Regions from separate parts of the Xenorhabdus sp. SGI 60 genome, predicted to be linked through region 2. Evidence: predicted binding sites of a transcription regulator. Region 2 holds the regulator's gene; each other region holds the start of a gene.
What was found. Region 2 encodes LexA, which represses DNA repair genes until DNA is damaged. Its sites were predicted from a motif close to TNCTGTATGTACATACAGNA; they were not measured.
Positions count from the first base shown of each region.

Region 1: a site for LexA is predicted at 6,847-6,866, ahead of sulA (SOS-induced cell division inhibitor SulA). Genes of this name have one in related genera too.
Region 3: a site for LexA is predicted at 6,102-6,121, ahead of ACSJJG_RS08845 (metal-dependent hydrolase). Genes of this name have one in related genera too.

Region 1 is NZ_CP196860.1:2,557,621-2,568,633, reverse strand. It holds partial or broken gene pqiB (intermembrane transport protein PqiB) at 1-1,001, shown strand, start outside; gene pqiC (membrane integrity-associated transporter subunit PqiC) at 1,001-1,606, shown strand; gene fabA (bifunctional 3-hydroxydecanoyl-ACP dehydratase/trans-2-decenoyl-ACP isomerase) at 1,717-2,235, opposite strand; gene ACSJJG_RS11870 (AAA family ATPase) at 2,321-4,051, opposite strand; gene matP (macrodomain Ter protein MatP) at 4,259-4,708, shown strand; gene ompA (porin OmpA) at 4,779-5,897, opposite strand; gene sulA (SOS-induced cell division inhibitor SulA) at 6,255-6,827, opposite strand; gene ACSJJG_RS11850 (TfoX/Sxy family DNA transformation protein) at 7,069-7,692, shown strand; gene ACSJJG_RS11845 (hypothetical protein) at 7,742-8,044, opposite strand; gene ACSJJG_RS11840 (hypothetical protein) at 8,051-8,269, opposite strand; gene ACSJJG_RS11835 (hypothetical protein) at 8,514-9,674, opposite strand; gene ACSJJG_RS11830 (GNAT family N-acetyltransferase) at 9,684-10,769, opposite strand; gene ACSJJG_RS11825 (hypothetical protein) at 10,771-11,013, opposite strand, start outside.
Region 2 is NZ_CP196860.1:673,961-684,973, reverse strand. It holds gene ACSJJG_RS03140 (DUF1266 domain-containing protein) at 1-676, opposite strand, end outside; gene zur (zinc uptake transcriptional repressor Zur) at 1,154-1,666, shown strand; gene lexA (transcriptional repressor LexA) at 1,816-2,433, opposite strand; gene ACSJJG_RS03125 (diacylglycerol kinase) at 2,553-2,924, opposite strand; gene plsB (glycerol-3-phosphate 1-O-acyltransferase PlsB) at 3,062-5,530, shown strand; gene ubiA (4-hydroxybenzoate octaprenyltransferase) at 5,588-6,442, opposite strand; gene ubiC (chorismate lyase) at 6,490-6,996, opposite strand; gene pgi (glucose-6-phosphate isomerase) at 7,181-8,827, opposite strand; gene lysC (lysine-sensitive aspartokinase 3) at 9,105-10,478, shown strand; gene iclR (glyoxylate bypass operon transcriptional repressor IclR) at 10,688-11,013, shown strand, end outside.
Region 3 is NZ_CP196860.1:1,832,564-1,843,576, reverse strand. It holds gene ACSJJG_RS08880 (metal ABC transporter substrate-binding protein) at 1-713, shown strand, start outside; gene ACSJJG_RS08875 (manganese/iron ABC transporter ATP-binding protein) at 710-1,621, shown strand; gene ACSJJG_RS08870 (metal ABC transporter permease) at 1,618-2,493, shown strand; gene ACSJJG_RS08865 (metal ABC transporter permease) at 2,490-3,356, shown strand; gene ACSJJG_RS08860 (fructosamine kinase family protein) at 3,520-4,383, shown strand; gene ACSJJG_RS08855 (YniB family protein) at 4,524-5,096, opposite strand; gene hxpB (hexitol phosphatase HxpB) at 5,303-5,968, shown strand; gene ACSJJG_RS08845 (metal-dependent hydrolase) at 6,151-6,744, shown strand; gene ACSJJG_RS08840 (L-cystine transporter) at 7,127-8,518, shown strand; gene ACSJJG_RS08835 (hypothetical protein) at 8,671-9,054, opposite strand; partial or broken gene ACSJJG_RS08830 (IS1 family transposase) at 10,809-11,013, opposite strand, start outside.

The DNA of each region.
Region 1 (11,013 bases), 1.9 Mb from region 2:
AAATGTCAGATTCTGGAAAGACAGCGGCGTCACATTTGATATGTCATCACAAGGTATACGGGTTGAAGTTACTTCATTATCGACTTTGTTTGGCGGTGGTGTGAGTTTTGATGTACCAAAAGGTTGGGAACTGGGTAATTCAGTGAAGGAAAAAGAGGTCTTTAAACTCTACGATAGCGAGAAAAGTATCCAAAACGCACTGTATGCAGAACATACAGACTTTTTACTGTTTTTCTCTGATTCTGTGCGTGGCTTACAGCCGGGAGCGCCTGTCGAATTCCGTGGTATTCGAGTAGGAACGGTAGCAAGAGTACCTTTTTACAGTGAAGATATTAAGCAGCGCATCGACAATGACTTCCGTATTCCTGTATTGATTCATGTAGAGCCTGGGCGATTTGTGAAAGAGTTAGGTAATGGATTCAACACCGATAAAGAATTGAAGGAAACTATTGCCAGGGGGTTGAGAGCTACCTTGAAACCGGGCAATTTACTCACAGGTGCGTTGTTTATTGATCTGGACTTTTTCACTAATGAGAAACCCTGGAAAGGCCCATATGAAATCGCGGGTTATAAGACTTTGCCCACAGTAAGTAGTGGCTTGGCGCAAATTCAACAAAAAGTCACTACGGTGCTGGATAAGATCAACAATATGCCAATTGAACCGGTGCTTGTTCAGGCAACACAGACGCTTAAAGAAAGTCAAAAAGCAATCAAAACAGCGCAGAAAACAATGGATGAATTAAATCGCGTTCTTGCGAGTAAGGAAGCACAGGAACTGCCTAAAGATATACAAAATACATTACATGAGTTGAACCGCAGTATGCAGGGGATCCCAGCCAGGCTCACCGGCTTATAGTCAGCTGATGGATAATATGCAACAGTTGGAGCAGGTATTACGTGAATTGCAACCTGTTTTGAAGACGCTCAATAACAAGAGTAATGCATTGGTATTTGAAGCCGAAGCGATAAAAGATCCTGAACCCAAAAAGGCGCCTAACTGATGAAAAAATTGATTTCAAAATTGGCTTTTTTTATTTCCGCCAGTGTGTTTATTGTTGGAAGTGGGCTTATTGCGGGATGCAGTGATAGCCAGCCACAAAAGACATATTATCAGTTACCGGTCCTGGCTAACGTGGTATCGCAGGAAGGCAAATTGGGGGCTAAACATGAACAGCAGTTGTGGATTAAAAGGGTTAACCTTTCTGACTACCTTGCCGCTCCAGGAATTGTGTATCAGACAGGGGAGGTGAGCTATATCAATGCATCTAACCATTTATGGGCTAGCCCATTGCAGCAACAGTTACAACAAGTATTGATTGCAGAACTGAGTGCCGCATTTCCACATCGTTTGGTTTCTCCGCAGGAATTAGAAAAAGACGCAGATGCTCTGGATATCACAATAACTGCTTTTCACGGGCGCTATGATGGTCAGGTATTGATTGAAGGCTATTGGATATTGTCTAACCCAGACAGCGTGATAAGACGGCCATTCAGCCTTAAGTTGAAACAGGAAAAAGATGGCTACGCTGAATTAGTGCTTACCTTAGCTAAGGGTTACAGCCAATTAGTCAAATCCATTGCCCGGCAACTCTCTTTGCAACGTTAACCGAGTATGCATAGGGGGATGGCGCCAGGCGCAAGAAGATCGTATGTGAGTTAATCAAAAAGACGAAACACCTCCGTAGTAGCGGAGGTGTTCAGAGAGGTTATAATTCATTAAAAGGCACTAGTATCCTTAAACAAGCCTACTTTCAAATCAGTTGCAGTATAAATCAGTCTGCCATCTACCAGAACTTCACCATCAGCCAGGCCCATAATTAACTTGCGATTAATGACACGCTTGAGATTAATGCGATAGGTCACTTTTTTGGCTGTTGGTAATACCTGACCCGTAAATTTGACTTCCCCAACGCCGAGTGCACGGCCTTTACCTTCTCCACCGATCCAGCCCAGGAAGAAACCGACAAGCTGCCACATGGCATCAAGGCCAAGGCAGCCGGGCATGACAGGATCATTAATAAAATGACAATCGAAAAACCACAACTCAGGGTTGATATCGAGTTCAGCCTCGATATACCCCTTATCGTAAATACCGCCGGTTTCTGTCATTTTCGTGACGCGATCCATCATCAGCATATTGCCAGAAGGCAGCGGTGGCCCATTTTCACCAAACAATTTACCTTGCCCAGAGGCTTGAAGTTCTTCTTTCGTGTAGGACTCTTGTTTTTTAAACATATTCTCAGATAGCCTTATAATCGTGTAGGGCTAGAGAGTAGCGTACACTTGTACGCTCAACAACTCCGATCAGATAGTGATGGAGTTAATCTAGCCAGCGGAGAAACCAAGGAAGCCGGGGTCGTTCTTGAATATTAGCTTGTGCAATGCGTTCACATATCATAGCTAACAAGTGTTCTTTTTGTGGATCATAATAAGGAATCCCCGTTAACAATGATACAGCCTCAGAAACATGCCCAACTGCCCAAATATGAAATTGCTCATTTTTTACCGCATCAATAACATCTTGATTTAGGCACAAATGTTGAACATTTGTGGTTGGAATAATGACACCCTGATGACCGGTTAACCCTCGGTAGTGACATATACGGAAGAAACTCTCAATTTTTTCATTAACGCCACCAATAGGTTGGACATAACCAAATTGATCTACGGCACCAGTAACGGCAATTTGCTGGTCGATAGGTTGTTGTGACAACGCGCTGATAAGGGTACACAATTCGGCGAGTGAAGCACTGTCTCCATCCACTTCACTATAGGATTGTTCAAATACAATCGAAGCAGAGAACGGTTGTGGTTGATCTAATTTCAATTCAGAAATTAAATAAGCTTGCATGATCATCATGCCTTTTGCATGAATATTGCCGCCTAATTCAACCTTGCGTTCTACATCGATAAATTCCCCATCGCCTAAATGCGCAACACAACTGATACGGGAAGGTTCACCCATTGGATCAGGATGGCCAGGATATTCGAGTACGGATAGCCCATTGATTTGGCCGATAACTGAGCCTTGCGTGTGAATCAATATCTGGCCTTTCAGAATTTCATCTATGCTGCGTTCAGCCAAATAACCATGACGCCAGGTACGATTATCTTCCGCTTGTTGCAGGGAATGTTTGGTGATCTGTTTTTCCTGCTGATAATTCGCTGCGGCTGCCAATTTTTGCGGTATCCATTGAAGATCCAGAGGTAACCGGAATTGATCCTCTGTGTAACGGGTAGCAAGTTTGATCAATTCAGGCCAGGCATCAGCACTTAATGGCGGCAAGTTTTGTTGCTGAATGATTCCATTAACGTACTGGCACCATATTGTTAGATCATCTTCTGCATGAAAAGGCATATCCAGCTCAAATTCGCCATACAATGCATTGCTTGTCAGCTCAGGTTCAATGGCCTGTAACTCTTCGAGACTGAGCCTGTCACCGACTAAAATCAGACGCAGATCCAATTCCATTGGAGGTATCGGCAATGGCAGGGAACGATTTTCATCGTGTGACAACCAGTCAAAACGGCGCTGAATAATCATCTGCTTGAGACGTACCCACATCAATGGCTGAGAAAGCAGGGTGCGCAGAGGCAAAATTAAAATACCACCATTTACTTGATGGATAAGGCCGGGTTGTAGTTGAAGTATCCCTTGGTGCGTATAGACATTGCCAAATAATTGCTCTGGCTCAATCCACTCACGGTAAGCAACTCGTTCAGTTGGCGCAAAAATACCTTCCCCTGAAGAGTGCAAAGTGATGGTTTGGTGCTCTATCTGGTAATAACCACCGATATTGGGACGGCTCTCCGGCAGCAGAGAGGAAACAGTATTGGATAGAAGAGACAGATAAACATCACTTTCTTCTGCTTTCAGCAGCATAAAAGGTTGACGCAGGGAGGCCTGACAAAAAAGGGATAACCCACTATGCAGCCTGGGTTGAACCACATCCATTGTAATGGGGGGCAATTCAGCGACAGAATTAAAGAATGCCTGATAAGGCGCATTGTTTGGCTGTAATGCCTGCCAGTCTAGTTTTATATTCGTCAAAGTGATAGCTACATCATATAGTGAAAAGGGAAACCTTTATTATACAAGATTAGGCAATGAACCAACATGCCAGAATTTTGAAAGAAACGACATTTGGGCCAGCGCTTTCATTGCTTGTAAGATATGCCAATATTCTGTGTTGTTATAGGAAATTTAAAGAAATAGTTGCTATGCTTGATTTAAGTTACGCTGTCACTGAGAGATGAAATGAAATATCAACAATTGGAAAATCTGGAATGTGGCTGGAAATGGGCTTATTTGGCAAAAAAACACCGTGAAGGTGAGCCGATTACTAAATACATTGAAAAAAGTGCAGCACAAGATGCGGTCAATGAATTAATGAATTTAGAAAGCGAGCCAGTCAAGGTACTGAAATGGATTTCTTTACATATGAATCCAGATCTGTCTAACCGAATGAAGCAAACGATTAGGGCGCGGCGTAAACGTCATTTTAATGCTGAACATCAACATTCGCGTAAGAAATCCATTGATTTGGATTTTCGTGTTTGGCAGCGGCTTTCAGCGCTATCCCGACGTCGTGGCAATACCCTGTCAGAAACAATCATACAGTTATTGGAAGATGCTGAATATCGGGAAAAGTATACTCACCAAATGTCGAGTTTGAAGCAGGATTTGGAAGCAATATTAGGGAAATAAGCCCACGATAGATAGTAAAAAACAAAAACCCCATTTAAAATGGGGTTTTATTAACTTGATTATAACGATATTACTGAGCCGCTTTGGGTTGAGTGACCACTTCAGTTGTGCCCTGAATATTGATATCTACACGACGATCTGGCGCCAGGCAGTCGATAAGTTTAGTGCGAACTTTAATTTTGTCACAGGTAGAACCAGTGACAGGGTTTTCCTTACCGCGACCAGCAGCCTGGATGCTATTTGCTGGGATGCCTTTAGCAACCAGATAATCTACGACGGACTGAGCACGTTTCTGAGACAATGGCAGGTTGTAATTTTGGCTGCCGATGCGGTCAGTGTAACCGAGTACCAGAACCTTGCCTTGCGTTGGGTCGATTTTAGCCAGTTCGTTATAAAGGTTGTCCAGTTCTTGTTTACCTTCTGCTTTCAGTGTTGATTTGTTGAAATTGAACAGAACATCAGAGCGCAGAGTAAAGCTCTTATTTTCAACGACAGGCGCTGGCACAACTGGAGGTGCTACTGGTGCAACGACTGGCGCAGCTTCATCTTGACCGAAGCGGTAAGAAACGCCAACGCTCAACAGGCCGTTATCTGGACGGGCACCAACGGTAGTGGCATCACCGATGTTGTTAACCCACTGGTAGTCCAGACGGGTTGCCAGATTTTTGGTCAATGCGTATTCGACACCAATCGCGGCCAGAGGAGAAACACCTGTGTCGTCGTTTTTCAGTCTACGCTGGTCTTTTTCACCCGTTCCGGCTATTGCATTGGCATTATAGGTTGCAGAAGAGTCTGCCCGCCATATCATACCACCAAGACGAGTATAAACGTCCAGATTGTCCAGCACTGGGTAACTCAGTTTCGTGGTCAGCTGAACGCCTTGGGCACGGAAAGCTCCATTATCGGTGCTGCCTTTATAAGCTATGCGACCTAACCAATCGTAACCCAGTTCAAAACCTAAGTATGGAGTTGCTTGGTAACCGACATAAGCACCCGCACCTAGCTGACTTTTATGGGCAGAGCCGTTGCCAATCCGGTTATCATAACCATTACCGTAGAAATTTACATCATGGTATTGAGACCAACCCAGTTTAGCACCGGTATACCAGGTGTTGTCCTTTGGAGCTGCTTGAGCAGCAGTTGCGAAAGTTGCCACTGCCACTGCTACTGCGATAGCTGTCTTTTTCATTTTACGCCTCGTTATCATCCAAATAGGCAATTGGCTTTAAAAGCCTTATTGTTAGCCACTGGTTAAAATGTTCTGTTAGGTAACTATGCTTTAATCAGAAGATGTGTTCTGAAATATAAGAGCGGTAAGCACAACTCCCTAAACTGTGTAAAGTCTACAACGAAGTTAAAAAGTTACAAGTGCACTGTGACTCATGGCTCAAAAAAATTAATTATTGACTGACAAAAAATAAGTATTTTTGACTAATATTTACAATGTTTACAGTATTAATGTATTGATTTTCATTACAAACAATAATGATTATCAATGAGTAGCTTAATTTTTCATAAAAAATATTGGGATTAATCCTAATTTAAATCAATGATAATAATTAGAGTGAATTTGTAGCTTATTCGCTTGTGCAATAAATGGATGTGATAAATTTTGTGGTCGCATAATAAAACCGAGAGTAATACCCTTTTGAGCAGCTATTTGTAGCGTATTTAATTGATATTCTGATAATTCCGGTAACCAACCCAATACAACGCTATAATTGCCGCTTGCCAACGCTTTTTCCATAGCACTAATTGAAGCAATAGGATGGATTTGGTTTAGTTGGACAATTTTATTTAAAGGAAGCCCGGCATCTATTAACCATTGGCGATTTAACCTCTTATTAGGATTTACCCAAAGTAACCATCGATTTTCTTTTCCAGACTGGTGCAATAAAGGAAGAAGAATGTGATTAATGGCAGGCTGGTGTTCATTGTAAACCAGCTCACTGACCATGCCTTTTATCGTGTGTGAAGTGCATTGAAGTGGTTCCACAAAAGACACTCTTTTCATGGTCATCCCAACCATTTTTTTGTCTGTTTTATGTTCGTTCACTGTTGTGTTAGCAGCTGCTGTTTTTTTCTCAGTGAGATATGCCCACGCTGATCGAATGCTCATAATGTTCCTCGCCACAATAGGCTGTATATTTATACAGTATAACGATATTTGATTAAAAGCAAGTCTCTTTTTTTCAAAGCGCTTCGCAAAAATTTACAGAAATTAGGATTTTTATGCCTTAACGATTGGCAGTTGGAAATAGATTGCGTATGGTTTTAATTAATTGTTCTGGTTATCTATTTTATTAACAGAAGGCATGATTAAACATTACCTTGGAATGTGATTCATGGAGTGATAAAAAATGTTTTTATCTGGAGCTCGTTTTGTTCAATTGCAGCATGGTGTATCTTCACTGGGAAAGCTTAAGAAAAAATCTCAATTTGGCGGCATTGGATTGTTAATTGATGATGTTTTATTTGCCATCAGTTCTGATGGAGAGCTTTATTTACGAGGAAATAGTCACGCTGAGGTACTATTTAAAGCCCGGGGAATGGAAAAATTTATTTATTCAAAAAGAGGAATACCTGTGACTTTACGGTATTACCGTGTTAATGAATCACTTTGGCAGGATCAAAAACAATTATTTGAGTATGTCAATTTAGCCTACCAATACACAGTGAAAGAAATCATTAATAGACAAAAAATACCTCTTAGGCTTAAAGATCTCCCTAATTTAGGGATCGCTTTAGAAAGGCAATTATGGAAAGTGGGTATTTCTAAAGTAGAAGAATTAAGAATATTGGGAGCAAAAGCGACTTACCTCAAACTCCAGCAGCATAGGAAAAAAACAAATGTCAGTTTGTTGCTTGCATTAGCAGGTGCAATAGAAGGGTGTCATGTTGCAGTATTACCAGAAAAATTACGTGACGAATTAATTAACTGGCACCGCGAGCTGGTTCACTATAATTCAGATAATCATCCATAATAAGTGAAATTTAGTGAATAGGGGCGTAAGCCCCTACTATTTCCTGGTTTCATGCGACGGCTGAAGATTTTGGGGTAACTTTCTTTTCTATAATATATTGAATCGTATGGCTTAATATAGCCGGATCATAGACAAAATCATTCAGAGGGATATGATGAACTTGAGCAATAGCAGACAGGCCTTTTAGTAAATGACTGGCAGAGTTATCAAAGGGTTTTTCGGTGACTAATAGGATTGGGCGTCTTAAGGCGGAAGCCCAACCCAATTCAATATGAGTACCATCTGTTCTCATTAGTTGTTTTTGTTGTGGACAGACAGGCAAAATGGCAACAAAAATGTCACATTGTTCCATCCATTGTCAGTCCCGCTGGGAAACTTCCTCTGGCGTAAATAAGTGCGTTGTTCCGCCAAATTGTTCTGTACGATGAGCCGAAAAAACTTCTGCACCAAGTGATTCCAGATGGTGAATAGCAGACTTAATGTGAACTTGTAAGTTATTGTCTAATACCCTGAATTTCAATGCGTGTTGGATCGGGCCACCAACAAATACTTTAACATCAGAAAATAGTATGGACATAGGGTCGCCTCTTATGGAAATAAGCTTTAATATTTATGAATATACCAAAACTTCAAGGTGCGTGTTATTTTTCCTCCTGCTGCGGGGAAATATAAGGCCTCGCGTCGTCTTGCGGATTGCAACTTGAAGTTTATCGAGTATAGATGATAATAATTTATTTCTTCATACATACAGACATTAAAAAATTATTATTGGAATAAATTATATTCTCAATATTGTATTATATCTAAGTTATGGTTACGTATTACAATTTTTGATTGGACATCCTATTTTCAATGTAATCAGCAATGATATCATCTGAATTATTTTGAAAAATGTCATGACAAGAATTAGTGTTGGTTTTTTCTTTTTCAAGAAATTTACTTATCTTATTCATGGCACGTTTTCGTTCTTTAGGGTTATTAATAAATAAGTTATTGCATTTTTTAATTAATGCTAATCCGTCTTTCTCTGGTAGATACGGGGGTATGTCAGGGTAACCATATTCCGGTTGCCATAAGAAACCGTCTTCATGATGATAATAATTTTGTAGATACACCTCTAATTGTAATTGTTGACTATAGTTTTGTGGTGGTAAGAAAAAAACATCTTTATTAAGAGCGACACATTCATAAAATGTTGTCAGACCCGGATTGGCTAATACCTTACGAGCATGGTGTAATTTTTGCAGAAAATCATGCCTTGAAAAACAACCAATATGAATATGAGGATGCGTTTTGGCAAACATTTCTGCCAAATTTACGATAGTTTTACCTCCTCCTGCAATAGTAATGTTAGTTTCATTTTGCAGATAGGGAATAGATAATAATTCTTCGAGGAAATGATAATAAAAATCTGTTGTATCGGCGTAGACTGTATCAATGCCACCAAGAGTAATTAATATACCTTCTGGAGGATGGTCATCCATCATGCATTGTTGCAGAGAATTGTGAAGAATTGGAGGAATAACTTGATAATTACCAAGCTTATCATGGAATCGTTCAATATTGCGTTCTATTCCATGAAAGTCTTGAATAAATGTTTTTTCAGTTTTGTGCAGATCAACATGAAGATTATCCCACATCCAAAATAGCGTGTCGATATAGATAATTGGTGTATTAAATTTTGAAACGAAATCAATCGAGTTAAGGTTAGTATTAATGATATACAAACTTGCACCAGAAATAAGTTCAGAATAGCGTGAAAGTTCTGTAACCGAAGTAGTATCACATTCATAAATTTCATCAAACAGGCCGGATTTTTGACCTAATTGAGAAGAAGTCAGTGTGCCTAATAAAATAAATTTAGTGTCCGGTGTTAATTTATTCCGATGCTTTAATTTCTCCACCACATTTAACGTGGTGGATATTGGGCCAAAACAGAAGGGGTCTGCGTCAAAAATAATATATGGAATATTTTTTAACATATTGTTCTCTCATAAAGGAATATTTACATTTTCTATATCAAATTGTTTAGTATAAGGACAATATAAAAAGGTACTACCATGTAGGTTATTAAGATGTAATCGTCCAGAAAGATTGAGATTATTTGTCATTAAATGAGCTAAGAAAATATTGTGCAAATTTTGATGGGAGATAATAATCCGCATAGAAGACATTGAAAGCTCATCGCCAATTTGCATAATAAAACGATGGATTCTATCGGCCGCGTCCATCACCTGTTCTGAATCTTTGAAAGGGGAATCAAGGGGGGTATACAGTAACCGATAAGCATAATCTGCACCGTAGCGATGCGGAATATCTGCCAGTTTCATGCCAATAAGCTCTTCTGGAAAGAATTCACAAAGTGCATCAGTTTCTTGTATTGAACCAGATTGATATGCTGAGCTGAGTGCTCTGGCAGTTTCAAGCGCCCGACGTTGAGGTGAGGTATAAATATTTTGCCACGGAAGTTTCCCCAATATTCGTCTACCAATTTCTTTAGCCTGTTTGATTGAATTGGCATCAAGGGCGATCACATTATCTTCAGGGCAGTAATCTAGATGGTCAAGCGGGATAATTTGCCCATGCCTGATCCACAGTATCTTCAGGGGCGGTATGGGGCCACTGTAGTGCATACGTTCATCCACTTGCTGGCTTGAAAGCCCATGAGATTGCCAAAAAAAGTTGGCATTTTTTCCTGCATCTGTCTCCAGATGAACATGTGTTGCACCGTGGCGACGTCCCCATTGCAACATGGCATGCCATAATCCATAACCCAGCTTCTGGCGCTGGTATTCATCCCTGATATAAAATTCAGCAATATTCAGGGTTACTTTTTCTTCCCGTTCAAGATACACATTGGTTAATCCCGCTAATTGTCCGGCATTTAGCAACAAAAACAGCCCCCTGTCACCTTGCAGGATGCGTTGCTCAAGGATAGTATGATTTTCCTTTGCAATAGCTTCTTCTGACTGATCCCCAAAGACTTCTGGCCAATGGCGTTGAAAATATTCTCCATAAAGATGAAGAAATGAATTCCACAAGGGGGATTGAGGGGTAACTTGTTTGAGTTCTAACATTTTACTGACTCCATTCAACTCTTGGTGAACTAAACATCAACATCACTTTCTCACACCATTGATGATAATTTAAGCTGGAATGCGCTTTTTCTTGTCGAGGTTTAGCAAGTAACGGCTGAACCAGTCCCTGATTTTTAAGTAATTTTTGCAGGGAGGAAGAACATTTCTCCCAATCTAATACGGTACGATAGGGGCTTGATTGGTAAGAAGCGTACAGTGAGACATTGTGGATATCATCTTCAAT
Region 2 (11,013 bases):
CTGGCTCTTCAATTAAATTGCCAAGTACCTTAAACATTTCTCCATCGGTAAAAACCGCATCAACCGCAAAACGCTCTGAGTGCATTCCCGCCCATAAATCATGCAATACTTTCCAATAATCTTTTTCATCAAGTATTCCCCAATTTTTATAGACTTGAGATTGGTGAGGTTCTGCATCAGATAAGGGCAAGATACGGTATTGGTAATTATCGCGAGAAACACGGCTTTTTAAAGGGTAATGTTCTAATGTTTCGGTCCAAAAACCATCGTAATAACAACTAACGATATGCAAACGCAATGCCTGACGCTTTTCTTCCGGCAAAACAGAATACTTTGCCTGTAAGTAATAACGTTTCTGCTCAGTAATAGGGAGATTTTTGATGCGTTGTAAACTATAAGTGGAGAAATATATACCAAGTAAGCTCAAGCCAATCAAGCTAGCCCAAAGTATGTATCCCTTTGAAGATACGTTATTAGCATCAAAGATCAGTATCGTTATTCCGACCGATAATACCCCTAACAAAAGTGTTGTAATCCAAAGAACACTAAATCCAACTACCTGAACAGGCTTGAGAAATGCCACTCCCTTTCTTTCCTTGAGGATATTTTTGATTATCCTAAAACCATTAACAGGAAATCTTCTATTATTCGGGTGGTTTTGCAATAATTCTTTCATTTTTAATCCATTAATTAAGTAAGATGTATTTCGAATTTTTTAATGTTGATTTTTTCTTTCCTAAGTGGAACCATTAGAATAAACAGCTTTATATTATTAATCATTTATAAACCATCTCTAATATTAGTAATGGAGAATACTATTTCCAGTGTTAATTATAAAGAATGACATATTTAAACAACATATAATAATTTTAATTTCCAATATAATTGGCCGGATAAATTAACTTAAGCACCTGGATATTATCCAATATTTTCAGCTTTATTTTCTCCGTTTTTCAGCCCATTTTATTGTTCTTATCCACGGATTAACTTTATTTTCAAGTATTTCATCATGACAAGTGAACCATTCTTCTTCACCGGTATCACCGGTATGTTACACATCAGACGAGAACTGAACATCATATAGATCCCACTCTCAGGTTAAAAAACATGATAACATTAACGTCATTAGCATCGTGTCGGGGTGAGAGGTGTAATGAAAACTATCAATCAAAAAAAGTTACTGGCACAGGCTGAAACAATCTGCCTGTCAAGAGGGGTTCGTTTAACACCTCAACGCCTTGAAATTCTTCGTTTAATCACTGAACAACCCAGCGCGATAAGCGCTTATGATTTACTGGATTTATTGCGTGAAGTCGAGCCACAAGCCAAGCCTCCAACAGTTTATCGTGGGTTGGAGTTTCTGCTGGAACAAGGTTTTATTCACAAAATAGAATCTACAAATAGCTATGTACTTTGCCATCATTTTGAAGAGCCTTGCCATACTTCGGCAATGTTTATCTGTGAATTTTGTGGTTCAGTAACCGAAAAGGATGCAAAGGATATTGAATCAGCTATCCAACAGCTAGCACAAGGTACGGGATTTCACTTGCGAAATAGCGTGATAGAAGTGCATGGCATGTGTTCTTCCTGCCATGAGATTGAATCCTGTACAGAGCGCGATATATGCCAGCACAATCATTCGGTTGAAGAAAATAAAAAGAAATAAGAAAAAACATTTGAAGCCAAATTGAGCAACGAGGCGGTCATAACTAATATAATCATATATTTTTCAAGTTTCCGTTGAACTTACGTTTAACGGACTCAGGGAAAAATGACCGCCCCAGAATGGCAAACTGCAATTATCCGCCTTTACAATCAGAACCAGTCCCCGCTACGAATAACACCGACGGCCAATCCTTCAATAGTGAAATTCTGCTCGCTCAAATCAACAACAATGGGTTTAAATTCTGGATTCTCAGCAATCAGTTCAATTTTATTTCCTGTTTGTTTGAAGCGTTTTACTGTGACTTCATCTTCAATGCGCGCCACAATGACTTGCCCATTATGAACATCCTGTGTTTTATGCACAGCCAATAAATCTCCGTCCATAATCCCAATGTCTTTCATGGACATCCCACTGACACGTAACAGAAAATCAGCACTTGGTTTGAATAATTCAGGATCAACCTTATAATGACTTTCAATGTGTTCCTGAGCCAGCAGTGGTTCTCCAGCAGCAACACGACCGATCAACGGCAATCCTGCTCCTCCATCTTCCTCTTCAAGAAGCAAACGGATACCTCTGGATGCACCAGAGATAATCTCTATCACCCCTTTACGCGCCAGAGCCCTTAAATGCTCTTCTGCTGCGTTAGGTGAACGAAAACCAAGACGCGCTGCAATTTCAGCACGTGTTGGTGGCATACCCGTTTGCGAAATATGGTCACGCACCAAGTCGTAGACTTGCTGCTGTCTGGCCGTTAATGCTTTCATTTCGCCCCCTGTTTGTTTATACAGTCAAACTGTGAGTATATACAGGTAAAGCCGAATTGGGAACCGGTCAGCATGTAAAAGCAGCGAACTAACATAGTTTGCTGAAAAAACACGCTACCTCAACGCATAAAATGCGACCAAAAGATCACTCCCCAAATAAACAGCGCCAAAAGTATACTGAGCAATACCGCCGCAGACCCCATATCTTTCGCTCGACCTGATAATTCATGATATTCACTACCGATGCGATCCACGACTGCTTCTATGGCACTATTGAGGATTTCGACAATGACCACCAGCATAACAGAGCCAATCAGAAGGAGTCTTTCAAGTAAGCCAAAATCTATAGAAAATGCAATGATGATCGCAAGTATGGCGGCTATTGTTTCCTGCCGAAATGCCGCTTCATTTTGCCATGCTGCCTTGATTCCTTTCGCCGAATACCCAGCCGCTTTAATGATGCGACTCAAACCTGTTGATTGATTTGCCATAAAAATTTTCTTTAATGAACTTATTGATTGTATGGTTATATAACTTTTAGCTCTTATTATTGTCTTATTTCCACAGATCTCAAAACCCGTTTCTGGTATCCTTGCGATGCGTTGCTAACAAGAGGCTTAAAGCAGTTATGTCAGGTTGGCGTAAAATATATTATAAGTTATTGAATTTACCACTAAAATTTTTAGTAAAAAGTAAACTAATCCCTACGGATCCTATTGCGGAGCTGCGTCTTGATACGACTCGGCCTATTTTGTACATATTACCGTACCGCTCAAAAACAGACTTATTGACTCTGCGTCAACAATGTCTGGCGCAAGATCTGCCTGATCCGTTGAATCCTTTGGAAATTGGTGATACACAGCTTCCCAGTTGTGTCTTTATTGATAACGGTCCACGTGTGTTCCGTTGTTATGCGCCAAAACATGAATCTGTAAAAATTTTCCACGCCTATCTGGACTTGCATCGTAATAATCCCGATCTGGATATCCAGATGGTGCCTGTTTCCGTCATGTTTGGCCGCTCCCCAGGACGCGAAGGGCAAGAAGGGCATACAACCCCACAATTACGCTTGCTAAATGGCGTGCAGAAGTTTTTTGCCATCTTATGGCTTGGACGGGATAGTTTTGTCCGTTTTTCCACTCCTGTGTCTTTACGCCGTATGGCCGACGAACATGGTACAGATAATATCATCGCCAATAAACTCACCCGTGTGGCTCGGATGCACTATTCCCGCCAGCGTCTTGCGGCTGTTGGACCTCGTTTGCCTGCCAGACAGGATCTGTTCAACAAGTTACTGACATCAAAAGCAATAGAAAAAGCGATTGCTGATGAATCCCGTAGCAAGAAAATCTCTCCCGAAAAGGCAAAGCAGAATGCTATCAATATGCTGGAAGAAATTGCTGCGGATTTCTCCTATGAAACCGTACGCTTGACCGATCGGGTTTTAAGTTGGACCTGGAACCGTTTGTACCAAGGTATCAATGTTCATAACGCCGAACGAGTTCGTCAGTTGGCACAGGATGGTCATGAACTGGTTTACGTTCCCTGCCATCGTAGCCATATGGACTACCTTCTGCTCTCTTATGTACTCTATCACCAAGGGCTGGTTCCACCGCACATTGCGGCGGGCATTAACCTGAATTTCTGGCCTGCCGGTCCGATATTCCGTCGTCTTGGTGCGTTCTTTATCCGCCGTACATTTAAAGGCAATAAGCTCTATTCAACCATCTTTCGTGAATATCTCGGTGAGTTGTTTACCCGCGGTTATTCGGTTGAATACTTTGTCGAAGGAGGACGCTCCCGTACTGGTCGTTTGCTTGATCCCAAAACGGGGACGCTTTCCATGACCTTGCAAGCCATGCTGCGGGGAGAATCTCGTCCAATCACGATTGTGCCGATCTATATCGGTTATGAATATGTGATGGAAGTGGCAACGTATGCCAAAGAGCTGCGCGGTGCCACCAAGGAAAAAGAAAGCTTTTTCCAGATGGTTCGAGGGTTGCGCAAATTACGTAATCTGGGACAAGGTTACGTAAATTTTGGTGAACCGATCCCGTTGATACAATACCTGAATCAGCATGTACCAGAGTGGCGTGACTCCATTGACCCAATAGAATCTCAGCGTCCAACATGGCTGACGCCAACAGTCAGTAAACTGGCTGACAATATTATGGTCAATATCAATAATGCTGCCGCAGCTAATGCTATCAATTTATGCACTACAGCATTGTTGTCATCACGTCAGCGAGCACTTACTCGTGAACAACTTATTGAGCAGTTAGATTGCTATCTGCAATTACTGCGTAATGTGCCTTACACTAACGATATCACGGTGCCAAACCAAACCGCAGAAGAGTTGTTAGATCACGCTCTTATGATGAATAAGTTTGAGGTTGAGAAAGACGGCCTGGGCGATATTATTATCCTGCCACGTGAAAGCGCGGTACTAATGACTTATTATCGTAATAATATCCAGCACTTACTGATCCTGCCATCCCTGATTACCAGTATTATTATGCATCACCGCCGCATTAGTCGCAGTGAATTGCTCAGACAGGTAGCACTGATTTATCCGCTGATCAAGCAGGAACTTTTCATGCGTTACAGTAAGGAAACGCTCCCGGACGTCGTCAATACCTTGATTGATGAGCTAGCGCGCCAATGCCTTATCTGCAACAAAGAGCAAGAAATGCTGGTGCTGAATCCTGCACGTATTCGCCCACTGCAATTGCTGGCAGCAGGCATTAGGGAAACGCTGCAACGTTATGCCATAACGCTCTCTTTGTTGAATGCCACACCTGAAATCAGCCGTGGTGTACTGGAAAAAGAGAGCCGGATGCTGGCACAACGTCTGTCAGTTCTGCATGGCATCAATGCGCCAGAGTTCTTTGACAAAGCCGTTTTTGCTTGCTCGGTCAATACGTTGCGTGAAGAAGGTTATATTCAAGACAGCGGCGATATGATTACCACCAGTGCCCAGGAACTCTATCATGTATTGAGTGAGTTGATGTCACCTGAAATTCGCTTGACGATTGAAAGTGTCAGTATGCCACCAGAACAGAACGAACCTATACAGATAGCGCAAGATCAGCCATAACAATGCCCGGCTGGTGATGGCAACAAGAAATTAACGGGCGGTTTATCGCCCGTTATATTAGACATAGCTAAAAAAGATGCCGAGGAATAGAACTAAACCAACGTAGTTATTATTCATAAACGACTGAAAACAGGCAGATCTTTCCCGATTTGTGATCAGTTTCTGCTGATAAATGAATAGTGCTGTTGCCAATAATACCGTCCAATAATAGATACCCCCCAGATTCACCATCCCACCCACCAAGACCAAAATGCCCAGCATGATGAATTGCAGAATGCCAATGATCAGTTTATCAAAGCGCCCAAAAAGCACGGCGGTCGATTTCACTCCGATTTTCAGGTCATCGTCACGATCAACCATCGCATACTGTGTATCATAAATGACAGACCAAATGATATTGGCCAAAAATAACAACCAGCATTCTAAAGGTAAGGACTCACTGACTGCGGCAAATGCCATAGGAATTGACCAGCCGTAAGCAGCACCTAACACAACTTGTGGCAAGTGACTAACACGCTTGACAAAAGGGTAAACCCACGCCAGTGCCAGACCAACGACCGACAATGCAATCGTCATTTTATTCAGTGTCAGAACCAACGCGAAAGAAATGAGTAACAGTGTGGCAAACAAGATTTTGCTTTCTTTTTCGGTAATATCGCCACTGGGAAGAGGACGAGATTTTGTCCGTTCTACATACCCATCAAATTTTCTGTCTGCGAAATCATTAATGCAACATCCCGCAGCACGCATGAAAAACACACCGAGAGTAAATACTAACCCTATGTGCAAATCTGGCATACCTTTTGCTGCAATCCACAATGCCCAATAGGTTGGCCATAATAGTAATAATGTGCCAATGGGTTTATCGATACGCATTAAACGACAATAAGCCCGCCATTTATTCTGCGTCATACTGACCTTCAATCTATTTCTCCCCTTTAGTTCTGTTGATCTTAATTCTATTTATATGCAGGTGAATTCGGTAAAAAAACCTCTGTAAGCAGCAGTGGCTTGCCTGACAGTCTCAATAAAGAACGGCGCGCCCAGCGATCCCCCTGTAGGCCTATTTGAATATAATCTCGCGTTAAATTATTACCACTAAAAAGATAACGCCCAAGTGGAACAGTGCCCACATCCACCAATTTTCTATCTGGGCCGGTGAGTGTTTCCTCAGGAATCACTGTGCGCCCCAAAAGCCACGGAGTGTTATCTCCATACAAGACAATTTCACGTAGCCAATATTTTTCACTTACAGGTAAGTGCTCACTTTCACCCTCTAACGCTTCTAAAGTGACAAAACCTTCCCGGAAAGGAGTAACCGATACATGCTGACAATGTTGTTCAAAGCGACGTGTCATTGAGCCAACTTCCATCAACCAGGCCAAAATAGACTCAGGAAGAAGCTTACTTTCATATGCCGATAACCAGTGGATAGGGGTTGAAGTTAATATTGTGTCATCTGCCATGTCATTTTTCCATTGCGGGGAAGAGCAATTTCCCCGACAGCACAACGAATGGGGAGTGAGGATATCATGTTGCAGGCCAAGAAAATTAAAAGTTGCTAACAAATTATGTAAATCACAAAAAAACTCACCTCAATAATAACTATTATTAAGGTGAGGGAAGGGTTAGATAATATGGAAGTTCAGATTAACGCCACGCTTTGAATTGGTTAATCAGGCCATTTGTGGAGCTGTCATGGCTGGTTACAGCTTCCGCCTCGTGCAATTCAGGCAGAATACGGTTCGCTAACTGTTTACCCAGTTCTACGCCCCATTGGTCAAATGAGAAGATATTCAGAATTGCACCTTGAACAAAGATCTTATGTTCATACATGGCTATTAACGCCCCTAAACTGAATGGGGTAATTTCACGCAATAAAATGGAGTTAGTCGGACGATTACCTTCAAACACTTTGAATGGCACAACACTCGCCACATCCTGAGCATTTTTTCCTGCTTGCGCAAATTCAGCTTCTACCTGAACCTGTGTTTTACCAAATGCCAACGCTTCAGTTTGCGCAAAGAAGTTAGAGAGTAGTTTGCTATGGTGATCGCTGATTGGGTTATGGCTCATTGCTGGCGCAATAAAATCACACGGGATCAATTTAGTTCCCTGATGGATAAGCTGGTAGAAAGCATGCTGCCCATTAGTGCCAGGCTCACCCCAGATAATCGGCCCTGTCTGGTAATTCACCGGATTACCATCACGATCGATGTACTTACCATTTGATTCCATGTTGCCTTGTTGGAAATAGGCAGCAAAACGGTGCATGTATTGATCATAAGGCAGAATCGCTTCAGTTTCTGCACCAAAGAAATTGTTGTACCAGATGCCAATCAGGGCCAACAAAACAGGAATGTTCTGCTCGAAGGCGGTTTGCTCAACGTGTTTATCCATTGCATGAGCGCCGCTCAACAGCTGTTCGAAATTTTCATAACCAATGGAAATCGCAATAGATAAACCAATTGCAGACCAGAGCGAATAGCGGCCCCCTACCCAATCCCAAAACTCAAACATGTTTTGTGAATCGATACCGAATTTTATGACTTCTTGTTCATTGGTCGATAATGCCGCAAAATGTTTCGCGATATACGCTTCATCAACAGCACGTTGCAGGAACCAATGGCGTGCAGTATGCGCATTAGTCATCGTTTCTTGTGTGGTAAACGTCTTGGAAGCAATCAAGAACAAGGTGGTTTCTGGATCTAAGGCTTTTAGCGTTTCGGCAATGTGGGTGCCATCAACATTGGAAACAAAATGCATATTCAGGTGATTCTTATACGCTTTTAGTGCCTCAGTCACCATATAAGGGCCAAGATCAGAGCCACCAATGCCAATATTGACAACATCTGTAATGGCTTTGCCTGTATAGCCTTTCCACTCACCGCTGATGATGCGTTCACTGAATGATTTCATTTTCGCCAGCACCGCATTGACTTGCGGCATCACATCTTCGCCATCCACCAAAATCGGGGTATTACTGCGGTTACGCAGGGCAATATGCAACACCGCTCGATCTTCGGTACGATTGATTTTATCACCAGAGAACATACTGCGAATGGCACTGGCTACATCAGTCTCTTGCGCCAAGGCTTGTAATTTCTCCAGCGTTTCTGCGGTGATGCGGTTTTTGGAGTAATCCACCAGAATCTGCTGATCAAATGTCGCTGAAAATGCGGCAAACCGTTCTTTGTCCTGTTCAAACAGATCCCGCAAATGCACATTTTTCATTTGCTCAAAATGCTGTTGCAATTCTTTCCAGGCTTCTGTCTGGCTAGGGTTGATGTTTTTCATGAATAACGCTCTCTATCAACTGTCAATAAACAATAGGAATGCACAGATTGTAACGGTTTCATTCTGTGATTTATCTCCCTTTCCTTGTAGTTACTGATATTGGTCAAAATAGTCCGTGATTTCCAGCCCTAATTGTTAAGATAGGCAAAAACGATAATTTCTTTTCCATCATGAAAATTATTTATGCTTCATCGTCAAACATTGACTCAGTACGCCTAACCCGATATTTCTAAACGCTTACTCTCTGAACTATTCTCCAAACAAAAGGTTATCATCCATGTGTGCTGTTTCATCTCCTGACTCGCAGTATGTTGTAGCAAAATTTGGTGGTACTAGTGTGGCAAATTTCGATGCCATGAATAATTGCACCGACATTATCCTGGCGAACACAAATGTCCGTGTGGTCGTCCTGTCAGCTTCCGCTGGCGTAACCAATTTGCTGGTTGCATTGGCGGCTGGCTGCGGTAGTGACAAACGGGAGAGCTATCTGAAACAGATCCGTGACATTCAATATGCCATTATCGACCGACTGAATGAAGCCGATGTGATCCGTGAGGAAATTGATCGTCTGCTGGAAAATATTGAGATGCTGTCAGAAGCGGCATCGCTCGCCACTTCAGAAGCACTGACGGATGAATTGGTTAGCCACGGTGAAGTCATGTCCACCTTATTGTTTGTGGAGTTACTCCGTCAGCGCAATGCAAATGCCGAATGGTTTGATATCCGTCGGATCATGCGAACCAGTGATAATTTTGGGCGGGCTGAGCCGGATATGCTCCAGCTTCATACTTTGGCAATGGAACATCTTCATTCCCGCCTGAATAACACAATTGTCATCACGCAGGGGTTTATTGGCAGGGAAGAGAAAGGCCGTACAACGACACTGGGACGAGGTGGCAGTGATTATACGGCTGCCTTACTGGGGGAAGCACTTGGGTTACAGCGTGTTGATATCTGGACAGATGTGCCGGGTATCTACACCACCGATCCCCGTATTGTCCCTACGGCCAAGCGCATCAATAAAATTGCCTTTGATGAAGCGGCAGAAATGGCGACATTTGGTGCCAAAATTCTCCATCCCGCCACACTGCTACCGGCTGTTCGCTGTGGCATTCCGGTATTTGTCGGCTCCAGTAAAGAGCCACAAGCAGGCGGTACAGTAGTTTGTGATAAAACAGAAAATCCCCCGCTGTTTCGTGCATTGACCTTGCGCCGCAAACAAACTTTACTGACATTACATAGTCTGAAAATGCTGCATGCCCGGGGCTTTCTGGCAGAAGTTTTTACCTTACTGTCACGCCATAATATTTCGGTGGATTTAATCACCACATCAGAAGTCAGCATCGCCCTGACGCTGGATACCAAAGGTTCCACCAGCACTAATGGCAACCTGTTGACCAATGCGTTGCTAACTGAACTTTCTAAATTGTGCCGTGTGGAAGTCGAAGAAGATATGGCATTAGTAGCAATTATCGGTAATGAACTTTCACGAGCAAAAGGATTGGGAAAAGGGATTTTTGGCGTGTTGGAACCCTTTAATATTCGCATGATTAGCTGTGGTGCAAGCAGCCATAATGTCTGTCTGCTCGTTCCTGGTCACGATGCGGAACAGGTCATTCAGACATTGCATCAGAGTTTATTTGAAGGATGACAAAATAAAGTCAAACATCGTGTCAGAAAAACCCGCATAAAAAGCGGGTTTTCTTGATCTTGCAAAGAGGATTAGTTAATCAAACCACAACACATCGGATGTGTTTTTCCCCTCTTTATCATCCATAATAAGAAAACGAAAACAAATTCCATTTTGTGTCCATCGCAGCTATCGTTGCTGCAAGCAGACGATTATTCAGAGGGAACCTTATGAGCACAGCCATTGCCAGCAAACGCACAAAAAAAACGAAAATGATGCTAAACAGTACCGCTGCAAGCGGTCAAGTTCAATCTTTAAGCCGCGGACTAACACTTTTGGAATATATTTCCGATTCGCCTGTTGGTGTTACTTTGACTGATCTGGCGATACAAGCCGGTCTGCCCAACTCCACTACCCACCGTCTTTTGACCACCTTGCAGCAACATGGTTTTGTTCGCCAAATAGGTGATCTAGGGTTATGGGTGATCGCTTCCCATGCTTTTGTCGTTGGGAATAGTTTCTTACAAAGCCGTAATCTGATGGTGCTGGTTCATCC
Region 3 (11,013 bases), 1.2 Mb from region 2:
TCCATGATTATCAACCCACTCCCAAAGATATCATCAAAGCACAACGTGCAGACCTTATCCTCTGGAATGGCTTAAATTTAGAACGCTGGTTCGAACGCTTCTTTGAAAACATGCAAGACATACCTGCTGCGGTTATAACCGAAGGTATTTCTCCTTTACCAATTCGCGAAGGACCTTACAATAAAAACCCTAACCCACACGCTTGGATGTCACCAAAAAATGCGCTGATCTATATCGAAAATATTCGTAAAGCTTTTGTCAAATACGATCCTGATAATGCCGAAATTTACAATCGTAATGCCAAAGCTTATGCAGAAAAAATGACTCGATTGGATACGCCTCTTAGAGAACGTCTTTCTCGTATTCCTGAAGAGCAACGCTGGCTGGCCACCAGTGAAGGCGCCTTCAGCTACCTCACACAAGATTATGGTTTCAAAGAAGTTTACTTGTGGCCAATTAATGCTGAGGAACAAGGTTCCCCACAGCAGGTTCGCCGTGTCATTGACACAGTAAGGGCTAATAAGATCCCAGTAGTCTTTAGCGAAAGTACGGTTTCAGATAAACCATCAAGACAAGTCAGTAAAGAAACGGGAGCACGTTACGGCGGGGTACTTTATGTAGACTCCCTTTCCACTCAAAAAGGACCGGTTCCAACTTATATTGATCTACTTAACACCACGGTAGACACTATCGCAAAAGGATTTAATCAATGAAACGCTCATCATTAAACCACCAGCCGTTATTTGAGCACCCTCATTTAATTGTGGATAATGCCACTGTCACTTACAACAATGGACACACTGCTATTTATGATGCCAGTTTTGACATTACTGGCGGCACAATTTGTGCGCTGGTAGGCATGAATGGCAGCGGTAAATCCACTTTGTTCAAAACAATCATGGGATTAGTAACGCCTTCACATGGAAAAGTAACACTCAACAATCAACCTATCAGAGCGGCATTAAAACAAAATATCATCGCATATGTCCCTCAAACTGAGGATGTAGACTGGAATTTTCCGGTTCTGGTTTCTGATGTTGTAATGATGGGACGCTATGGAAAAATGGGGTTTTTGCGCCGCCCCAGCAAGCGTGATCATGAAATCGTCAATAAAGCCCTTGAACGTGTCGGGCTGACAGAATTGCGTGATCGCCAAATTGGTGAGCTTTCTGGCGGGCAGAAAAAACGCGCATTTTTAGCCCGAGCATTGGCTCAAGAAGGGAAAGTTTTGTTACTGGATGAACCTTTTACTGGGGTAGATGTTAAAACAGAAAATGCCATTATTGACTTACTTCGTGACTTACGTGACGAAGGACATTTAGTCTTAGTATCAACGCATAACCTTGGTAGTGTGCCTGAATTTTGTGATCACGTTATTTTGATCAATCGCACCGTACTCGCAAGTGGCCAAACTGAAAACACGTTTACTCAAAAAAATCTGGAAATTACCTTCGGTGGTGTCTTGCGTCATATTAATCTTTCCGCTCCTGAACTGCATAAAGATGATGATCCACGCTCACTGACAGTCATAACCGATGATGAACGTGCTGCCGTCTTTTACGGACATGATCATCATATTCCACCGCGGCAAAACCCCAAACAAAAGGAAAATCAACCATGATGGAACTGCTTTTACAACCATTCAGTTACAACTACATGGTGAAAGCCATGTGGGTAAGCACCATTGTTGGGGGTGTCTGTGCTTTCTTATCCGCTTATCTGATGCTAAAAGGTTGGTCGCTAATGGGAGACGCCCTCTCCCACTCTGTTGTGCCCGGTGTCGCAGGTGCATATGCTCTCGGTTTACCTTATGCAGGTGGTGCTTTTTTTACAGGGATGCTCGCTGCATTATCAATGACATTGGTACGTCATATCACTCGATTACGTGAAGATGCGGTGATCGGTTTTATATTCTCCACTTTTTTTGCCGTCGGATTATTGATCGTTTCTTTAAACCCCACATCCGTAAATGTACAAACCATTATTTTAGGCAATATTCTGGGAATCGCTGATGAAGATGTTTTACAAGTTGAAATCATTATTGCAGTTTCCTTCATCATCTTAATGGTACTTTGGAAAGATCTGTTGGTTGTTTTCTTTGATGAAACCCATGCTCGCTCTATCGGATTATCACCATTTCGGTTGAAAATCATTTTCTTCACTTTATTAAGTGCCTGTACCGTTGCTGCATTACAAACAGTAGGCGCTATCTTGGTTATCGCAATGGTTGTAACGCCTGGTGCAACCGCCTATTTATTAACAGATAGATTTAAATATTTGTTGATTATTGCCGTCGCCATCGGTTCACTCTCGAGTGGTATCGGTGCATATGTGAGTTATTTCCTCAACGGTGCCACTGGGGGAGTCATTGTCACCATACAAACAGTGATTTTCTTACTCGCGTTCTTCTTTGCCCCTAAACATGGCACGTTAGCCTCTCGCAGACGAGCCAGAAAGGAATCTCTGGCATTGATTCAGGAACAACGCTCATGAACACATTTATTGAATTAATTACTGAACCTTTCATGCATGAGTTTATGCGACGAGCTATCTATGCTGCCATTATGGTGGGGGCTGTTTGTGCTGTACTTTCCTGTTACTTAGTCTTAAAGGGTTGGTCATTGATGGGCGATGCCATTTCCCATGCTGTTTTGCCAGGTATAGTGCTCGCTTTTGTAACAGGTATACCACTTGCAATAGGTGCTTTCCTTTCTGGTATATCTTGTGCATTTGCCACCGGCTATCTAAAAGAACATAGCCGAATCAAAGAAGATACTGTCATGGGAATTGTTTTCTCAGGTATGTTTGCATTTGGGTTAGTACTGTTTACACGTATAGATACGGATCAACACCTGACACACATTTTATTCGGCAGCATACTCGGCATTACCCAGCATGAATTACTCCAAACCCTGTGCATTGCAGGGATCACGCTGGCTATTGTGCTGCTAAAGAGGAAAGATTTCATGCTCTACTGCTTCGATCCCAATCAGGCACGAGTCGTTGGTCTTCCTGTGAAACTTCTCCATTACGGGTTATTATCGCTGCTGGCCCTGACAATTGTTGCCTCTTTGCAGGCCGTCGGCATCATTCTGGTCATTGCGATGTTAATCTCCCCCGGCATTATTGCTTTTATACTTTGCCGGAGTTTTGATCGCATGCTGATTGTGGCAACGGTTGCTTCTATATCATCCAGCGTACTTGGAACAATCATCAGCTTCCATATTGATGGTGAAACAGGCCCCTGCATCGTAATCATTCAGGCAATTTTCTTCACTATTGCACTTACTTATGACCAAATAAAATTAGCTTATAAGAAAGCAAACAAAGGATCGTTTGAAAAAATCTCACACTAAAAGACATCAATTCCAGAAAAATCAAATTAAAAAAATAATAGAGTGCCATATCAAATTTGAGATATGGCCTTATTAATTCCTATTAAAATTCCTTTTATCCTGTTCAAATGTTACATCTGTCTGTAGTATAAACATAGCAACTGTCAACTTAATGAGGTGAAGCATGTGGCAAACAGTGAACCGTCTATTAAGTGAGCATTTTGGTGACGCTGAAATTCACGATAAAGAGGAATTGGCCGGAGGAGAGATTCACCGTGCCTGGCACATTAAATATGGTGAACAACATATCTTTATCAAATCCAATATGAAAGAAATGCTGCCAATTTTTAAAGCAGAAGCTGAACAACTGGAATTATTGGCTCGCAGCAAAACAACCCGTGTCCCCGATGTTTATGGTGTAGGTCACGACCGCAACTATAGCTTCCTGTTGCTGGAGCATTTACCCATAAAACTATTTAACCCACACAGTGCATATCTTTTTGGTCAACACCTTGCGAAGTTACATCAATGGAGTGAACAACCTAAATTTGGTTTTGATTTTGATAACATGCTGGCAACTACCATACAACCTAACGGATGGCAAAAGCGCTGGAATTATTTTTATGCCGAAAAACGCATCGGATGGCAGTTGCAGCTTGCCGCTGATAAAGGAATGGTATTTGGAGATATTAACCAAATTGTTCAAGTAATCAGCGATAGACTACACAATCATCATCCCCAACCCTCTCTCCTGCATGGCGATCTATGGCCCATGAACTGTGCATCATTGAACGATAATTGTGCCGTCACTTTTGATCCTGCCTGCTATTGGGGAGATCGCGAATGTGATCTGGCAATGCTGCCACTTTACCCAGATCTTCCTTTGCAAATATTTGACGGTTATCAGAGTATCTGGCCATTACCTAAAGATTTCCTTGAGCGTCAACCTATTTACCAACTTTACTATTTATTAAATAGATGTAATCTTTTCGGTGGGGAGAATTTTATTCTAATACAAAAGATGATTGATAAACTTTTATCTGAATAGGTATAAGATAACTTAAATTAATATGATATTTAATTATTGATTTTAGCCCAATCACTCAAAAATTTATTATATTAAGAATATCAATTCCTTTTAAACCAAACGCGACATTGGGCATCCTTGCGCTGTTATTAACCATCACCTTACCATCCTAAAAATTTGAATAAGAAAAAAGCAATTGCACCGATAATGATTGGTGATATGTAAAGAATAAAAATCTGGCTGAATAAAGAATGAGAGGGGAACGCAATTTTAGCTTTCAATTGTTCCTTGGTTATTCCACTTTCCTGCACGAATTCAAAGACCATTTGATCTTCAATACGTTCTTTGATGAATTTAAATTGACGATACATTCTCAAACCAGACGCACTCATTGCCAACCCCACAAATATCAGCATATAAATGACAAAAAAACTGATATTTTCCCCAGTAATTCCAGCAACACGCTCAGGGATTGGAGAATGCTTCCAAAAAAAATCCAAAAATGGTGTATTGAATTTAATCATTTCTGTCATCATCTGAAGAAAATCATTCAATACGGCGTTAATACCAGCATCTCCAACACCGTTACCTTTAGCACCATCACCTTTAATACCCTGCTGCCCCGCGGCTAGATTAATCACTGAGACAAATGTCGACAACAGGGAGGGTATAAAAATAATCCAGCCCAAGATTCGCTTAACGATAGCAACATATCTGGCTTCTTGATACGTCATTACATTCTCCATTGGCATAAATAATTTTATTTTTTACACAATAATAGCTCATAACGAACAACTTTAATCCTATTTACGGAGTCATTATCTTATTTTACCGATGAAACTATCTCTTTCTTTGCCATCACCCATAACAAGATTTAATTTATTGGAATTGTTACAATCAAATCTCTTTAATCACTGTTATCATCGCGGAGAGATTTGAGATGTCATTTTGTTTATCTATGGAAGCCGCTATTTTTGATATGGATGGTTTGCTGATTGATTCTGAACCTTATTGGAAACAGGGAGAAAAAAGCGTATTCAGTGAATTAGGGCTAGATTTAAATTTAGCAAAAAACCTACCTGACACATTGGGGCTACGAATCGATCACGCTGTTGAGCTATGGTATCAAGCATCCCCCTGGCAAGGCGCCTCTAAAAGTGAAGTTGGGCAACGCATCATCGATTACGTAGTTCAATCGGTTGAAAAAAACCGTCCCTTACTGCCCGGAGTAGAACATGCTTTAAATCTCTGTCGTGAACGTGGGTTGAAAATTGGCCTGGCCTCCGCCTCACCCTATGAAATGATCAAAAAAGTGCTCGAATTGTTTAACCTAGAACATTACTTTGATGTTGTCGTTTCTGCTGCACACTTACCTTACAGCAAACCACATCCCGAAGTTTATTTACTGGCAGCCAGTCAACTTGGCGTCAACCCAACTAACTGTCTTACATTAGAAGACTCATTTAACGGTATGATAGCAACCAAAGCAGCAAGAATGCGCTCAATTATCGTCCCAGCCTCTCACCATTTTGATGATCCACGCTGGTCATTGGCTGACATTAAACTGAATTCTCTGGAAAAATTAACAATAGAAAATATTACTTAATAGCCACGGCGCTGCCCTATTTTTCGTATAAGGCAGCGCAAATATCAACCTGCCCCTCAACCTACAAAGCCATAGTGTAAAAATTTTCCTGGTTACCCTCTATCTTCCTCAGGCAAAACCCTCTATACTCCCTCACTGTATGTATAAACAGCAATTAGCATAAATAATTAGTATAAATCGTTATGACAGCAGAAGGGCATCTTCTTTTTTCCGTTGCCAGCCTTGTATTGGCTCACCAGCTAGAAATCACACCAGAAATAGCACAGGGAGACTGGTTACACATGCTTCCCGGCGTACTTCTGGCTTCATTGTTGCCAGATATCGACCATCCAAGCTCAACTTTAGGCAGATTGTTCCGCTTTGTATCCATTCCAATCGCGCGATTATGTGGACATCGTGGATTTACACATAGTTTATTAGCGCTGCTCGTAGGGGTTACTCTATTCCAGACTGAAATACCGTCTAATTGGCCCATTCCAACTGACTTTGTCCATGCAATGGTTATCGGTTATATCAGCCATCTTATTGCTGATATGCTTACTCCCGCTGGTATTCCACTGTTATGGCCGCTAAGAATACGTTTTTGCTTACCTATTCTTAGAGGTAAGGAACGTAAAAAAGCCGAACGTTTTATTGCCGTACTGGTAGTAGTGATCGCTATTATCCTTCCACAACACATCAATTTCTCATTCGCTCGCTATTTCGACAGCTTACAATTTAACAAAATACAGTTTGATAAATTACCTATCGATAAGCTACAGAATCTCTACAAGTAACTGCTCAATATTCACATACAGCAAATATCGTAGCCCCATTTTAAAATGGGGTTATCTGCAAAATATAAACCATTTTTTACTCACTTCCTGTCGCCTTCAAAAAGACCTTGAACTCAATAAGATACAAAGTTAACAGTTATAATTGAACAAAAAAAAAGAAATAGATTAGGATATATAACCAATTAAACTAATTAGTGAAAGTAATTATATTAAATTCCATTTAATTATAAGAAAGGGACTTATTATACTGATAATATCCTATCTTAAGCATTTCATGGTATGTAGACGATAGATTACAAATTGAAATACAACTGACAAATCTATATTCAAGCTACATACAGCAACTCAAATATACAGGGTATATAAGTTTTGGAGACTAGAGATGAATTTACCACTCATCATCAACGTGCTCGTTTTTGTAGCACTGCTTATTCTATTAGCAAAAACGAGCTCAAATAAATGGAGTTTGTCCAAAAAAGTTCTTGTGGCTCTAGTCGTAGGTGTTGTTTTTGGGCTGGCATTAAACATCATTTATGGAACAGATAATCTTACCGTAAAAGAATCAATTAAATGGTTCAATATTATTGGTAATGGTTATGTACAATTACTACAAATGGTTATCATGCCGTTGGTTTTTGCTTCTATCCTAAGCGCCGTTACTCGCTTACATAAAGCATCTTCCCTAGGAAAGATCAGTTTTTTTACCATTGGTACTTTACTGTTTACTACAGCGATTTCCGCTTTAATTGGCATTGTCATTGCCAATTTGTTTGGGCTAAGTGCAGCAGGACTTATTCAAGGCACGCAAGAAACTGCTCGTTTATTAGCAATTGAAAGCAATTTTATTGGCAAAGTTGCAGATATGAGTGTGCCTCAGATCATTCTCTCTTTTATCCCTAAAAATCCCTTTGCTGATTTGACGGGAGCACGCCCTACTTCCATCATTAGTGTGGTAATTTTTGCAACATTTTTAGGTATCGCTGCGCTACAAATGCTTAAAGATGATCATGAACACGGTAAACTGGCTCTCGTTGCCATTGATACTATGCAAGCATGGGCAATGAAGCTGGTTAGGTTAGTGATGCGTCTCACTCCATACGGCGTAATGGCTTTGATGACCAAAGTTGTTGCTAGCTCCAATATCCATGACATTACGCAATTAGGTAGTTTTGTTGTTGCTTCTTACATCGCCCTTGGCCTGATGTTTGTAGTACATGGCGGGCTTTTGGCATTCACGGGGATCAATCCTCTGAAATTCTTTAAAAAAGCAGGCCCCGTACTGACATTTGCATTTACCAGCCGTTCAAGCGCTGCAAGCATTCCCTTGAATATCGAAACACAAACTCGCCGCCTTGGTGTGCCTGAGTCTATTGCCAGCTTCTCCGCTTCTTTTGGCGCGACCATTGGGCAAAATGGCTGTGCAGGCATTTATCCAGCTATGTTGGCAGTGATGGTGGCTCCAACCGTAGGTATTGATCCCTTTGATCCAGTATGGATTGCAACGCTTGTGGGAATTGTAACTATCAGTTCTGCGGGAGTTGCTGGTGTTGGTGGTGGCGCAACATTTGCAGCATTGATTGTTTTACCTGCTATGGGCCTACCTGTCACCTTAGTGGCGCTGCTTATTTCTGTTGAGCCTCTGATCGATATGGGACGTACAGCATTAAATGTTAATGGCGCTATGGCAGCAGGTACAATCACCAGTCAATTGATGAGAAAAACTAATAAAGAGGTGTTTGAACAAGACGAAAAAGTGGTATTAAACCAATCTTAATTCAAAATAATAATTAGCAAATGTAATATACTTTTATCGAATAAGGCAGATATATTAACTGCCTTATTCGTTAGCTTGTTTGATTTTTAGTTTTAATATAACGATTATTAAATAAAAATTAACACTATTACTGAAATATTTATTAACTAAACTCATAATTCATAAATAGACTGCAAACAATTAGTAGAGTATGACAATTCTACATAAAGATACATGGTATCACTACTAAGTGTTAGCAACACATCCCCATTATCGTTTGGGGAGATGTTACAATAGAAATTACTTTTTATTGTATATACACGCAGATTTTTTGTCGTTAACATTATCCACCAATAATCAAAATCAGGAAAAAAGAAGCTTACATCATAAACAATATTCATGACAAATCTATGTGGTTCAGACATACCAACGTTCTCTAAACGCATATGCTCTTCTTTGCTAGAATCATTCGCTCTGCGGTGACGTATTATCACTGAGTCAATATCATCCTTCCAATAAGTAGAAAGGAAAACTCTTCCTTTTCTTATATCAGACATAATGAATTCTCCTATGCTATTTGGTTATAAATATTACTTCGATAAAGTCGTTTCCAATTGTGGACTTAAAACGATTTACCTTAAAATTTAATTATATTATGAATCGCCACAATTGATTTTATCAATGATTGAATCGATAGAGATGTGAGTTATATACCAATCCAACTTCAAGTTGCAGCTTACAAATCAATGTGATTATTTATATCTCCCCGCTACGCGGGGAGATATAAGACGAACCTTGAAAGGCGATTGGTATAGTCATAATGACTATACTAATAGTATAGTACAAAATTGTGGTTTTTATTTTTTTATGTATCTTTGATATTTTTCGTGATGAAGCATACATATTTTTTCATCAGAGTCAAATAATCCAGCATTGAGTGCTGCTGCCTTTTCATTCTGATGTAAGGTATGCTCAAGTTAAAGAAAAACCAATAACCTTAACCAGGGCAAAATGGCGTTGGATAGCGTAATCAGTTCGTTGTACATAAGAGGTAGCAATAAACCTGACAGCCCGACACTTCACAATAGACGTAAAAAAACCCACCAAAGTGGGTTCTTTTACCCCGAATCACCACCACAGCTATCAGGAAGGGTTCTAACGGCGGAGACCAATCCACCGTTAAAGGCAAGACCAATGATTCCTCATTGACCAGTAACAATATATCAGGCATTGCTATGAAGACACAACTCAAAAATACTCAAATTACCATCTATGTTTATGCCAAAGAAAGTTTTGATAAACACTATGCTGACCTGCAAGGCCGCTCACGTGGCAAGACATAGACAATTTAATACCGCTACCCCGCTTACATGACGGTGATATTCTCCCCCTGAACGGTTATTACATATTCGAGATCAATATGGATGTGAAGAGCCACTCGCAGAAATACCCATCAACTGATTTCTTAGGTATTTCTATAATGTTGCGTTTTATTGATATACGCTGTGCGTGCACGGAATTCAGATACAAAAACCACTACAGGATGTGATCGCATGGGTTATTCCTGTTGCCACTCAGGGAAAATGAGCACAGAAATATTTCATTGAGTTTCAGAGAGTCACGAATTGTTAAGCACTATTCACTTGTTATTGGGTGAAAATAGGTTTAATGGGGTAATTGGTTTTTGTTGTCAGTAAAATGAAAAAATATCTTCTTCTTTGCTTGTTGGCAGGCACTACACTTTTGGCTTCAATGCAAACTTACGCCCTAGAGTGCGCGATATATCCTCCAGATAGCCAAGAATGGCACGACTGTGTATGCAGTGCATAGGAGGGACAGACTATTCGCCAATAGCCATCTTACCCTGTTATTAAAATCAAATAGGACGGTAGAATATTACCGTCTTCTCGTAATGATACAGTGTTAGTTCTGCCACCCCAGAATCATTTGCTCTGAGGTGGCAATCGGTCAGAATGTTAGCCTCTACACGAACCCAATACGCGCATAATGCCTTTTTGTAGGTCAGTGCGATCTTCATTCAGTCTTCGCCCCGTCCCTCAGTCCGAGGGACGGGGCTTAGTTTACTCTTTTCTGTCAGCATAATTGCGTAATACTCGCCAGGGCATATCGAGGCGGTAAACGCATCACCTCTGGTAATAACGCTTCTTCTTTTGGCGTTAATGTGATGCGTGGGTTAATGCGACATGACCTTTTCGACCAGGATCAAAACGTTCGCCCGTTGCCACATCCTCAATATCCATCGGCTCAAGATATTGCATATTAGCGAGTGGTCATGCTTCCAAAAATTAGATCATCCGGCAAGATAGTATTCTCGCTCAATGAACGTTCCGATGACGTTGTCGTGCATCTCTTCGGATTTGGAATAGCCATACATGCGCGATAACAGTCTTTCGTTCAGAATCCCAAGCATACCAGAGCCAACGTGGGTTTTTCTTGTTACCGACAAACGACCATTGTTCATAAATTTCACAGATAATGTCGATGTTGTTTCCCGT